2 regions of the Bacillus siamensis genome follow, and region 2 is predicted to be linked to the other one. Evidence: riboswitches for the same ligand, from Rfam matches in the RefSeq annotation. Region 2 holds a riboswitch; the other holds the start of a gene.
The links. Region 2 has a riboswitch for glycine ahead of ABDB98_RS18805 (amino acid permease). Riboswitches for the same ligand answer to the same signal wherever they lie in the genome.

Region 1 (5,947 bases), 1.4 Mb from region 2:
CACCGTGGCCGGCATTTCCGGGTGATCCTCTGAAACGATGACGCTGTATGTCAATTCTTTATCATGCAGAACACCCCGTCCGCCTGTCGGTCTTCTGACAAACCCGAGGCCGTGTTTATGTACTTCGTCAAAGTTAATTTCCTTCTTAATATTTTGAAAATATCCGACAGACAATGTTGCCGGATTCCACCCGTAAAAACGGATCACCGGGGGAATTTTCTTTTGGCTGTGCCAATATAAAAGCGCTTCATCCAGCGCCATGTTAAATGCCGGGCTTTCGTTCCCTGAGTCAATAAACCGCCATGTTTCTTTTTCCATAAACTGAACCCTTCTTTATCGTTTTAATAAAATCAGTTTATCAAACTGCCGTGAAAATGAAAAATATTTCGTTTCATTAAGGATGACAATCGCTCCATGCTTTACTATAATAGTATTTGTCCCAAAACGTCCGGTAAGCCTTGTTTTCAGAAGCAGGGTTTTGATTTTATAAGCTAAAGGAGTAGAATCGCATTGTCTAATATGATTGCTTTAATTATTGTTGCGGCGTTTATCGTTTATATGATCGTGTCGTATTTTTACCAACAGCGTTTAATGAAAACACTTACGGAAGAGGAATTCCGCGCTGGCTACAGAAAAGCGCAGCTGATTGACGTCCGTGAACCGAATGAATTTGAAGGCGGCCATATTCTCGGCGCGCGCAACATTCCGCTGTCACAGCTGAAACAGCGCAAAAGCGAAATCCGTCCTGATAAACCCGTTTATCTGTACTGCCAAAACAATGTCCGCAGCGGACGCGCAGCACAGACGCTCCGCAAACACGGCTGCAAGGATATTTACAACCTGAAAGGCGGCTTTAAAAAATGGGGCGGAAAAATTAAAGCAAAGAACCAATAATGAAAAAGAGCTTTCCGTTTATACGGAAGCTCTTTTTTTTACACCCCGTCAGCGGCTGCCGTCAGATGTATGTTCGTATTTTAAAACCGGCTTTCTTGCGGCCTTGGTTTCATCCATTCTTTTAACAACCGTAGTATGCGGCGCCTCCTGAACGATTTCAGGCGATTCCTCCGCCTCCCGCGCAATTTGAATCATCGCATCTATAAACGCATCAAGCGTTTCCTTGGATTCCGTTTCCGTCGGTTCGATCATGATGCTTTCCTCAACATTCAGCGGGAAATACACAGTCGGCGGGTGATAACCGAAATCTAAAAGCCGTTTGGCAATATCAAGCGTTCTTACGCCGAGCTTTTTCTGCCTTCTTCCCGATAACACAAATTCATGCTTGCAATGACGGTCATACGGGAGATCATAATAAGGCGCGAGTCTTCTCATCATATAATTTGCATTTAAAACCGCGTTTTCGGTCACAGCTTTTAAGCCGTCAGGCCCCATGGAACGGATATACGTGTAGGCTCTGACATTAATGCCGAAGTTGCCATAATAAGGCTTTACGCGTCCGATCGATTGCGGGCGGTCATCGTCAAAAGTCAAACGGCCCTCTTTTTTCGTGAGAACGGGTTTCGGCAGATATGGAATGAATTCTTTTTTTACTCCGACCGGCCCCGAACCCGGTCCTCCCCCGCCGTGCGGCCCGGTAAATGTTTTATGCAGATTAAGGTGAACAACATCAAATCCCATATCTCCCGGTCTTGCTTTACTTAAAACGGCATTTAAATTCGCTCCGTCATAGTAAAGTTTTCCGCCGGCCTGATGGACGATTTCAGCCATTTCCGTAATGTTTTCCTCAAATAATCCGAGGGTGTTCGGATTCGTCAGCATCAGTGCCGCTGTTTCTTCATTTACCGCTCTTTTCAGATCCTCAATGTCAACCAGTCCGTGTTCATTCGACTTGACGGTAATTGTTTCAAAACCGGCGACCGTAGCGGATGCCGGATTCGTGCCGTGGGCTGAATCAGGGACAATGACCTTCGTCCGTCCGAAGTCCCCGCGCGCTTCATGATAGGCGCGGATCATCATCAGGCCGGTCCATTCGCCGTGAGCCCCCGCGGCAGGCTGCAGCGTCACCTCGTCCATGCCCGTAATTTCCTCCAAATGTCCGCTTAAATCGTATAAAAGCTCAAGCGCTCCCTGGACCGTGTCCTCGTCCTGAAGCGGATGAATGGCGGAAAAGCCTGGGAACCGGGCAACTTTTTCATTTAATTTCGGATTGTATTTCATCGTACAGGAGCCGAGCGGATAAAAACCTGAATCAACTCCGTGGTTTCTTCTGGAAAGAGCGGTATAATGCCGCATAATATCAAGCTCTGATACTTCCGGCAGCTTTGCGTCTTCATCGCGGATGCAGTCACCGGGAAGAAGGCTTTCAAGCTCTGTTTCCGGCACATCAAGCTCCGGAAGGCTGTAACCGATACGCCCTTCGCGGGACATTTCAAAAATAAGCGCCTGATCTTGATTATTCATGTTGATCCCCCAATCCCGCAATAAGCGAATCGATCTCTTCTTTTGTTCTCAGCTCTGTGACGGCAATGAGCATATGCTGATTCAATTCCGGATACGCAAGGCCTAAGTCATATCCGCCGATGATGCCGTCTTGCAGGAGCCGCCGGTTTGCTTCTTTGACGGGGAGGTTCAGCCTGACGGCAAATTCATTAAACATCGGGCCGTCGAATGCTACGTGCAAGCCGGCTTTTTCCGCTTGGCGTCTCGCGTAATCGGCTTTCAGTATATTTTGGCGGGCCATGTCTTTGACGCCGTTTTTTCCGAGCGCCGTCATCGCGACTGAAGCTGCTAACGCATTCAGCGCCTGGTTTGAGCAGATGTTAGAGGTGGCTTTGTCTCTTCTGATATGCTGCTCGCGTGCCTGAAGGGTGAGAACAAAACCTCTCCGCCCGTTTTCATCCTCCGTTTGGCCGACAAGCCGGCCCGGCACCTTTCTCATCAGTTTTTTCGTTACTGCAAAATAGCCGCAGTGCGGGCCGCCGAACGCCGCAGGTATGCCGAAAGGCTGCGCGTCCCCGATGACGATATCAGCTCCGTATGCTCCGGGCGGAGTCAAAATACCGAGAGCGAGCGGGTTAGAAGAAACAATCAGCTGGCTGTTCCCTTTATGTGCGAGCGGCTCAATGTCCTTTAACGGCTCAATTTGTCCGAAGAAGTTCGGATACTGGACGATCACTGCGGCCGTTTCATCACAGACGGCATGTTCTAATGCGTCAAGGTCTGTGACGCCGTTTTTTGCAGGCACCTCTACAACTTCAATATATTGGCCTTTTGCGTATGTTTTCAGGACATCCCGTGCTTCCGGATGCACGGCGGCGGAAATGACGATTTTTTTCTTTTTCGTATGTCCTGACGCAAGCATCGCCGCTTCTGCCAGCGCCGTTCCCCCGTCGTACATGGAGGAGTTTGCAATATCCATACCTGTTAATTCGCAAATCATCGTTTGAAATTCAAAAATTGCCTGCAGCTCTCCTTGTGAAATTTCAGGCTGGTAAGGCGTATATGCCGTGTAGAACTCTGACCGGGAAATCACATGATCGACGATAACCGGCTGATAGTGATCGTACACTCCTGCCCCCAGAAAAGATGCATATGTAACAGCGTCCTTATTTTTCGCCGCAAGCTTTGTCAGCTCTCTCGTCAGCTCTGTTTCTGATTTTGCTTTTTTAATTTGGTAGTCTTTTTGAAACCTCACATCTTCCGGAATATCGGCAAACAGTTCATCAATTGAATCTGCGCCGATGGCTTTCAGCATTTCTTTTTTATCCTGTTCTGTCGCGGGCAAATATCGATGCTTCATATGACTCTCCTTTTTCAGCTCTGTTTTGGGCGTTTATAAAACGGTGTGCGGACAATCTTTGCTTTTACCGTTTTTTTGCGGATTTCCACTTCGACTTCCGTTCCGATTTCACTGAATTCCGTTTTGATTAAGGCAAGGCCGATATTTTTCTTTAAAGTCGGAGATTGTGTGCCTGTCGTGACTTCACCGATCGGAACGCCGTCTTTTTTCACGGCGTATCCGTGTCTCGGAATCCCCTTTTCAATCATCTCAAGCCCGACCAGCTTACGCGGTGCTCCTTTTTCTTTCTGTTCACTCAATACAGACTTCCCAAAAAAATCGGAATCTTTCTTATGTTTTACGGCAAATCCGATTCCGGCTTCAATCGGCGTAATGTCTTTCGTCAATTCCTGACCGTATAAAGCGAGCTTCGCTTCAAATCTCAGCGTATCACGCGCACCGAGACCGCACGGAACGATTCCTTCATTCTCTCCCGCTGTAAGAATCTCCTTAAACAGATGCACCGCATCTTCATTTTTGCAATAGAGTTCAAACCCGTCTTCACCGGTATAGCCTGTTCTTGAAAGCAGAACTTGGCGGCCGGCAACGTCAGCTCCATCAATAAACGCAAACGGTTTTAAGGAAGACACATCACGTTCAGTCAGCTTCACAAGAACCGCCTGAGCATTCGGCCCTTGAACGGCTAGCAGTGAAATCCCGTCAGACTGATTCGTCAGCGTGACATCCCCTTCCGCGTGTTCTGTCAGCCAAGCGATGTCTTTTTCAATATTGGACGCGTTAATCACGAGCAGATAGCAGCTCTCGCTTTTCTGATAGATCAGCAAATCATCGACCGTACCGCCGTCAGGATAACACATGGCGGTATAGAGCGCGCTTCCCGGGTTTAAATCGGCAACGTCATTTGTCATCATTTTTTGCAGAAAAGACAGGGCGTCTTTACCGGAGACTTCGACTTCTCCCATATGAGATACATCAAACAGACCCGCCTTTGTGCGGACGGCTTCATGCTCCTCTTTAATAGAAGAAAATTGAACCGGCAGCTCCCATCCTCCAAAATCAATCGTTTTTCCGCCGTATTCTTTATACACGTCATAAAGCGGTGTTCGTTTCAGCATCATCTTCCCCCTTCAGTCATTGGCGCATTGTAAAGACATATAAAAAAGGACAGAGAAACACCTCATAAAAATGAAGGTTTCTCTGTCCCGGCACCTGAAAGTTTACTTTATGAAAACATCATAAAGACGTCCCCTTTGGTGGTCTGCTGCTTCAAACCGCAGACACTCTCCAGAGTTGCGTCGAGCAAGAGTTCTTTTGCCTGAGAGATTCACTCCGCAGTTTGCTCCTTCGGCGCCCGGATGCACATTTTTCGTCCGAGTCTCTCCCCTTGCTGTCATTCGCTCATATTTACCAATTGTTATGGACATACTAAAGCAATATCTTAGGTGAAATGATTACTTATATCCTACCACCCTCACATACGTCCGGCAACAAAAATGATGATAAATCAGTTTTTTAAAAGAAAGGCGGTTTTGTTACATATGACAGCAGAGATCATATTTGATGCAAACTGGCCGGGAGAGTTTTCTGAGCGGCTGAAAACCGACGGTCCCTGGTCAAATTGGGAGATGTACAAACTGTCGGCTGAAGTCCAGCAGACCCTTGCCATTCCTGAATTCGAAGGGTTGAGGGCTCCTTTATACCTGCCCGATTTCACTCCGCTTCCCCATCAGCTTGAAGTCGCGCAGAAAGTCGTTGAAAAAATGAACGGCAAAGCGATTTTGGCTGATGAAGTGGGGCTCGGAAAAACAGTCGAAGCGGGACTGATTTTAAAAGAATACATGATTCGCGGGCTGGCCAAAAAAATCCTGATTCTTGTGCCTGCATCACTCGTTTCCCAGTGGGTGAAAGAGCTTCAGGAGAAGTTTTTAATACCCGCTGTTGAACAGAAGAAAAGCTATGTGTGGGAACAGTGCGACATCGTCGTTTCTTCTATTGATACGGCAAAACGCTCGCCACACAAGGACATTGTGCTTTCGATTCCGTATGATCTCGTCATTATTGACGAAGCGCATAAGCTCAAAAACAGCAAAACGAAAAATTATGAATTTGCGAGAAGTCTTGTGAAGAAATATTGCCTGCTTCTGACGGCGACCCCGATTCAAAACCGGATCGAAGAAATTTTCAATTTAG
Region 2 (5,947 bases):
AGGGGTTATTTGAATTGCAAAGAAAGTCTTTTACTGACTCATCAATTTTCTTTTTTTTAATTTGTATTTTGGGAGGCATACTTTTTCTTTTAACAAAATGATTCGAGTCTTTTTTAGTTGTTGACTCTCTAATCTATTTATACATAAGGCTTGTCGCTATCCACCGTTCCCTTTAAGGCACAAATAGCTTGTTTCCTATATGCCTGGTTAACGAAAGAAAAAGACAGCATACTGCAAGCGGCACGCTGTCTTTTTCTTGAAACTCTGATTACTATTTCATTCATAACCTTTATGTCTTGCTCCCTCTCGCCCGATAGATAAGAAACAGTCCAATAAACCACAGCGGCGTCAGCAGCAAAGCCGGGCGCGTCGCATCCGCAAACAGCATAATCACCAGAATGGCGGCAAACAGCGCCAGCACGGCGTAATTGATAAACGGCGCGAACGGCGCCTTGAAAGACGAGCTTGCGTGTAGGTCCGGACGGGTTTTCCTGTATCTGATATGACAGACAAGAATCACGCCCCACACCCAAATGAAACAAATCGCGCTGATAGTGGTCACGATGCCAAACGCTGCTTCCGGTATCAATTTGCTTAAAAGAGCGCCCGCTGACAGCACAATGACCGATACCCATAACGCGCTGCTCGGCACATGATTTTTATTCAGCTTCGCGAAACTGGCCGGCGCCTGTTTCGTTTTGCTTAAGTTATACAAAATCCGGCTTGTAGAAAACATCCCGCTGTTACAAGCAGAAGCGGCTGACGTTAATACGACAAAATTAATGATTCCCGCGGCCACCGGAATGCCGACTAAGCTGAAGGTTTTCACAAAAGGACTTTCCGCCGCATTCAGCTGCGTCCAAGGGTTAATACATAAAAGAATGATCAATGCCCCGACGTAGAAAAATAAAATACGCAATGGAATTTTATTGATAGCGGACGGAATGTTTTTTTTCGGATTTGATGTCTCCGCTGCCGACACACCCACTAATTCCACACCGACATAGGCGAAGATCACCATCTGGAACGACAGCAAAAAGCCTGAAAATCCGTTTGGAAACAAGCCGCCGTGCTCCCACAGATTCGCCGCTGAAACCGTTCCGGTATGCGTTTTGAACCCAATCACCAGCAAAACCACACCGATGACAATTAACGCGAGAATCGTGATCACCTTAATTAAGGCGAACCAAAACTCCAATTCTCCAAAAATCTTGACCGTTAACAGATTAAGTCCTAATAAAATGAGCAAACAGATAAGTGCAGGAACCCATTGCGGAATGTCAAACCAATATTTCACATATACACCGACGGCGATCACATCCGCCATAGCCGTCATAATCCAGCAAAACCAATAAGTCCAGCCGGTGACAAACGCCGCACGCGGCCCTAAATACGCCTCGGCAATATCCGTTAATGATTGGTACCCCGCTTTAGATAACAGCAGTTCTCCCAGCGCCCGCATGACGAAAAAAAGCGCAATACCTACAATAAAATACGCAAAGATGATAGAAGGACCCGCAAGCTGAATCGCCTTACCGGACCCTAAAAACAATCCGGTGCCGATCGTACCGCCAATGGCGATCAGCTGCACGTGCCGATTCGACAAGTCCCTCTTTAGCTCTCGCTGTTCCACACCTGACTCCTCCTTACTTTTTGATGAACGACGAGAAAATAAAGCCAATAAAAAAAGAGATTGGATGCCCTCCAATCTCATGGTCATAAGAATATCAAATTATATTTGCGCTGCTGACAATCAACAGCATGCCAAATACATATTCGGTACTCTTCTGTCCTTTTGCCTGAGATTGTGAACCCTTCGGCGCCGCGGAAAATCCGCGGTCTCTCCAGAAGCCGCTCCTGCTGTAGTGCAACCCACAGCAATCATAGCCTGCTACGTATTAAGTTTCCGATAGAAACAACTATCAGCTAACTTTTTATTTTAATAGAAGTTTGATCATTTGTCAACGGGGTGATGAGCTGTCTGCGGAAGGTATATGTTGAGGCCTTAAGCGCCGTATTTTCTGTTTTGTTTGTCTCAAAAAGGACTTATGAGGTACTATCATATAAGGTCTAATGATTTAAATATCATGTCATACTTTAAATTCACCTTATCATGCAATGGCTCGTAAATAAAAAGGGGATGGACGAGATTGGAAACCAAATATTTAGATCTGCTCGCACAAAAATACGATTGTGAAGAAAAAGTGGTCACAGAGATCATTAATCTGAAAGCGATACTGAACCTGCCGAAAGGAACCGAGCATTTCGTCAGTGATCTGCACGGAGAGTATCAGGCATTCCAGCACGTGCTGCGGAACGGTTCAGGAAGAGTAAAAGAGAAGATCCGCGATATTTTCAGCGGCGTCATTTATGATAGAGAAATTGATGAACTGGCGGCTTTGGTCTATTATCCGGAGGACAAACTGAAGCTGATTAAACATGACTTTGATACGAAAGAGGCATTAAACGAGTGGTATAAAGAAACGATTCATCGGATGATTAAGCTCGTTTCATATTGTTCTTCCAAGTACACCCGCTCCAAATTGCGCAAAGCGCTGCCTGCCCAATTTGCTTATATTTCCGAAGAGCTGCTGTATAAAACAGAACAAGCCGCCAACAAAGAACAATATTACTCCGAAATCATAGAACAGATCATCGCGCTCGGCCAAGCTGATAAGCTGATCACCGGGCTTGCTTACAGCGTGCAGCGATTGGTGGTCGACCATCTGCATGTTGTCGGCGATATTTATGACCGGGGACCGCAGCCGGACAGGATTATGGAAGAACTGATCAACTATCATTCAGTGGATATTCAATGGGGGAATCACGATGTTCTCTGGATAGGCGCCTATGCCGGTTCGAAAGTATGTCTGGCCAATATTATCCGTATCTGTGCCCGCTATGACAACCTGGACATTATTGAAGATGTCTACGGCATCAATCTGAGACCGCTATTGAACCTTGCCGAAAAATATTATGATGATAACCCGGCTTTCCGCCCGAAAGCAACCGAAAACAGACCGGAAGATGAGATTAAGCAAATCACAAAAATCCATCAGGCGATCGCGATGATCCAATTCAAACTTGAGAGCCCGATTATTAAGAGACGGCCGAACTTTAATATGGAAGAACGGCTGTTACTGGAAAAGATTGATTATGACCGCAATGAAATCACGCTGAACGGAAAAACGTATCAACTGGAAAACACCTGCTTTGCGACGGTGAATCCCAAACAGCCCGATCAGCTATTAGAAGAAGAAGCAGAAGTCATGGACAAGCTGCTGTTTTCTGTCCAGCACTCCGAAAAGCTGGGCCGCCATATGAATTTTATGATGAAAAAAGGCAGCCTGTATTTAAAATATAACGGCAACCTGTTGATTCACGGCTGTATTCCTGTTGACGAAAACGGCAATATGGAAACGATGATGATTGAGGATAAAGCTTATGCGGGCCGTGAGCTTCTCGATGTATTTGAACGGTTCTTACGGGAAGCGTTTGCTCATCCGGAAGAAACCGATGACCTGGCGACAGATATGGTCTGGTACTTATGGACAGGCGAGTATTCCTCCCTCTTCGGAAAACGCGCCATGACCACCTTTGAGCGGTATTTCATCAAAGAGAAGGAAACGCATAAAGAAAAGAAAAACCCGTATTACTATTTGCGTGAAGACGAGGCAGCCTGCCGAAACATCCTGAAGGAATTCGGGCTCAACCCGGATTATGGCCATATCATCAACGGCCATACACCGGTAAAAGAAATCGAAGGCGAAGATCCGATCAAGGCAAACGGAAAAATGATCGTCATCGACGGCGGCTTCTCCAAAGCCTACCAATCCACAACAGGCATCGCCGGCTACACGCTCTTATACAACTCCTACGGCATGCAGCTCGTCGCCCATAAACACTTTAACTCCAAGGCCGAAGTGCTGAGCACCGGAACCGACGTCTTAACGGTGAAACGATTAGTTGACAAAGAGCTGGAGCGGAAGAAAGTGAAAGAAACGAATGTCGGTGAAGAACTGATGAAAGAAGTCGCGATTTTGGAGAAACTGCGGGAGTATCGGTATATGAATTGAGGAATATGGAGTTCAGGGATGATTCTCTGGGCTCTTTTTTATGATTCTCCGTAACAACGGCTAATGATCCCCTTTCCCTGTATGTAAAACCGATTTAACCGCTTCTTCAATCTCCTTATAACCCGTACATCTGCAAATATTGGACTCCAGCCAATTTTTAATCGTTTCATCACTTGCATTCGGCTCAGTATTCACTAAAGCATGACAATTCATGAGAAAACCAGGTGTGCAATATCCGCATTGAAACGCAAATTTTTCAATAAAAGCCTTTTGAATCGGCGTATTGATAAGTCCTTCAATTGTCGTAATGTCCTTTCCTTCCCCTTCTGCCGCAAGCATTAAGCAAGATTTCATCGGTATCCCGTCCGTTAATACCGTACAGGCGCCGCAATCCCCATTTAAGCAGCCCGGCTTTGAACCAGTTAATCCGAGACGAAGACGGAGAGCAAATAACAAAGTGTCGGCCGGTCTGACAGTAATCTGTCTTTCCTCACCATTTACTTTCAACGTAATAGGATCAGACATTGGAACCTCCTTCTAATTCTTGTAAGGCATCTAAAATTGTATTTTGCAAGACAAATATCCGATATTCACTTGAGCCTTCTGCATCATCAAGAATGGGTTTGGGTACATACTGTAAAGACCTGCGCACTCTATCTTCTGCTGTGCCGCTTTTATCGTTAAGCACAGCCTCCATTTCAGCAGAACGAAAAGGAAATGGACATACGCCGCTGAAGGCCATTCTGATCTCATCATCTTTTTTCAGCGCACAGACTGTCACCAATGGATATCCGACATTCCACTGCTGTCTTCTTTTGATACTGACAAACGGCAAGTCAACATACGCTCGATCGACAACGATATGAAATAAAAAATCTCCTTTTCGCAACTGTAGTTCCTTGTTAAATACTTTATTTATGGGACGGTAATGAATCCCCGCTCTCCCTGCAATCCCTAGCAAACTATCAGAAATCAGCAACGGCAGCACGGCCTCACGGTAATAGATGCCCCCGCAAATGTTTCCGCCCAGGCTGATTTTATTTCGGGACGTCCGATCCGCTATTTCACTTACTGTTTTACTTAATAGCGGAAATGGATTTTCTTCCTCCAGTTTCGTTAATGACACGCCCGCTCCGATCACCAGATAACGTTCATCAAAACGGATGGCGTGAAATTCCGGAAGCGCGTTCATATCTATTACTGCATCCGTATAGACGATATTCAGCCTTCCTAACGTGATAATTTCCGTGCCGCCGGAAAAATACAATGGTGTTTTCTTTTCAGCCGCAAGCGAGTGAAACAGACGGGTTGTTTCTTGAATGGCCTTCGGTTTAAAATAGTCGAAATCAAACGGTATCATCTTTCCACCCCATTTGCGTCCTCCATAATTGTTCGGGAATGAGAGGAAGTTGATTCAATTGGACACCTAAAGCGGCGGAAAGACAATTTCCCAATGCTGCAGGCATCCCCAGCAGTCCGTGTTCCCCGCCGCCGCGCGCTCCATAAGGCGCAATCACATGCGGGGTTTCAACAAATTCAATGATATATTCAGGCTGCTCTCCATAGTGAAGGGGTCTGTATGTTCTGAGTTGAGGATTTAATACTCTTCCATACGGATCAAATACAAAGGTTTCTCTTCCTCCAAATGCGATTCCCATACTCATCCCTCCCATCACTTGACCCCTTGCAGCTTTTTCATTCAGTACAGTTCCTATATCTACAACAGAATAGGCTTTTGTGATCCGATACGTATAATCCCGCTTATCCAACTCAACTTCAATTCCCTGAGCACCTACAGCCCACTCGGGTCCCGGCTTTCCTCTTCCCGTTTCCCGGTCTAAATTCGTCATCCGGGTTAATGTATAATTGCC

Region 1: linked by a shared signal. The riboswitch ahead of gcvT (glycine cleavage system aminomethyltransferase GcvT) and the one ahead of ABDB98_RS18805 (amino acid permease) in region 2 are both predicted to bind glycine.

The regions. Positions count from the first base shown of each region.
Region 1 is NZ_CP155579.1:2,413,558-2,419,504, forward strand. Features, by position in the region: gene ABDB98_RS11635 (lipoate--protein ligase family protein) at 1-318, opposite strand, end outside; gene ABDB98_RS11640 (rhodanese-like domain-containing protein) at 511-894, shown strand; gene gcvPB (aminomethyl-transferring glycine dehydrogenase subunit GcvPB) at 943-2,418, opposite strand; gene gcvPA (aminomethyl-transferring glycine dehydrogenase subunit GcvPA) at 2,411-3,757, opposite strand; gene gcvT (glycine cleavage system aminomethyltransferase GcvT) at 3,772-4,872, opposite strand; glycine riboswitch at 5,051-5,151, opposite strand; gene ABDB98_RS11660 (DEAD/DEAH box helicase) at 5,296-5,947, shown strand, end outside.
Region 2 is NZ_CP155579.1:3,789,361-3,795,307, forward strand. Features, by position in the region: gene ABDB98_RS18805 (amino acid permease) at 290-1,633, opposite strand; glycine riboswitch at 1,778-1,858, opposite strand; gene fbp (fructose-1,6-bisphosphatase) at 2,151-4,076, shown strand; gene ABDB98_RS18815 ((2Fe-2S)-binding protein) at 4,137-4,601, opposite strand; gene ABDB98_RS18820 (FAD binding domain-containing protein) at 4,594-5,436, opposite strand; gene ABDB98_RS18825 (xanthine dehydrogenase family protein molybdopterin-binding subunit) at 5,423-5,947, opposite strand, start outside.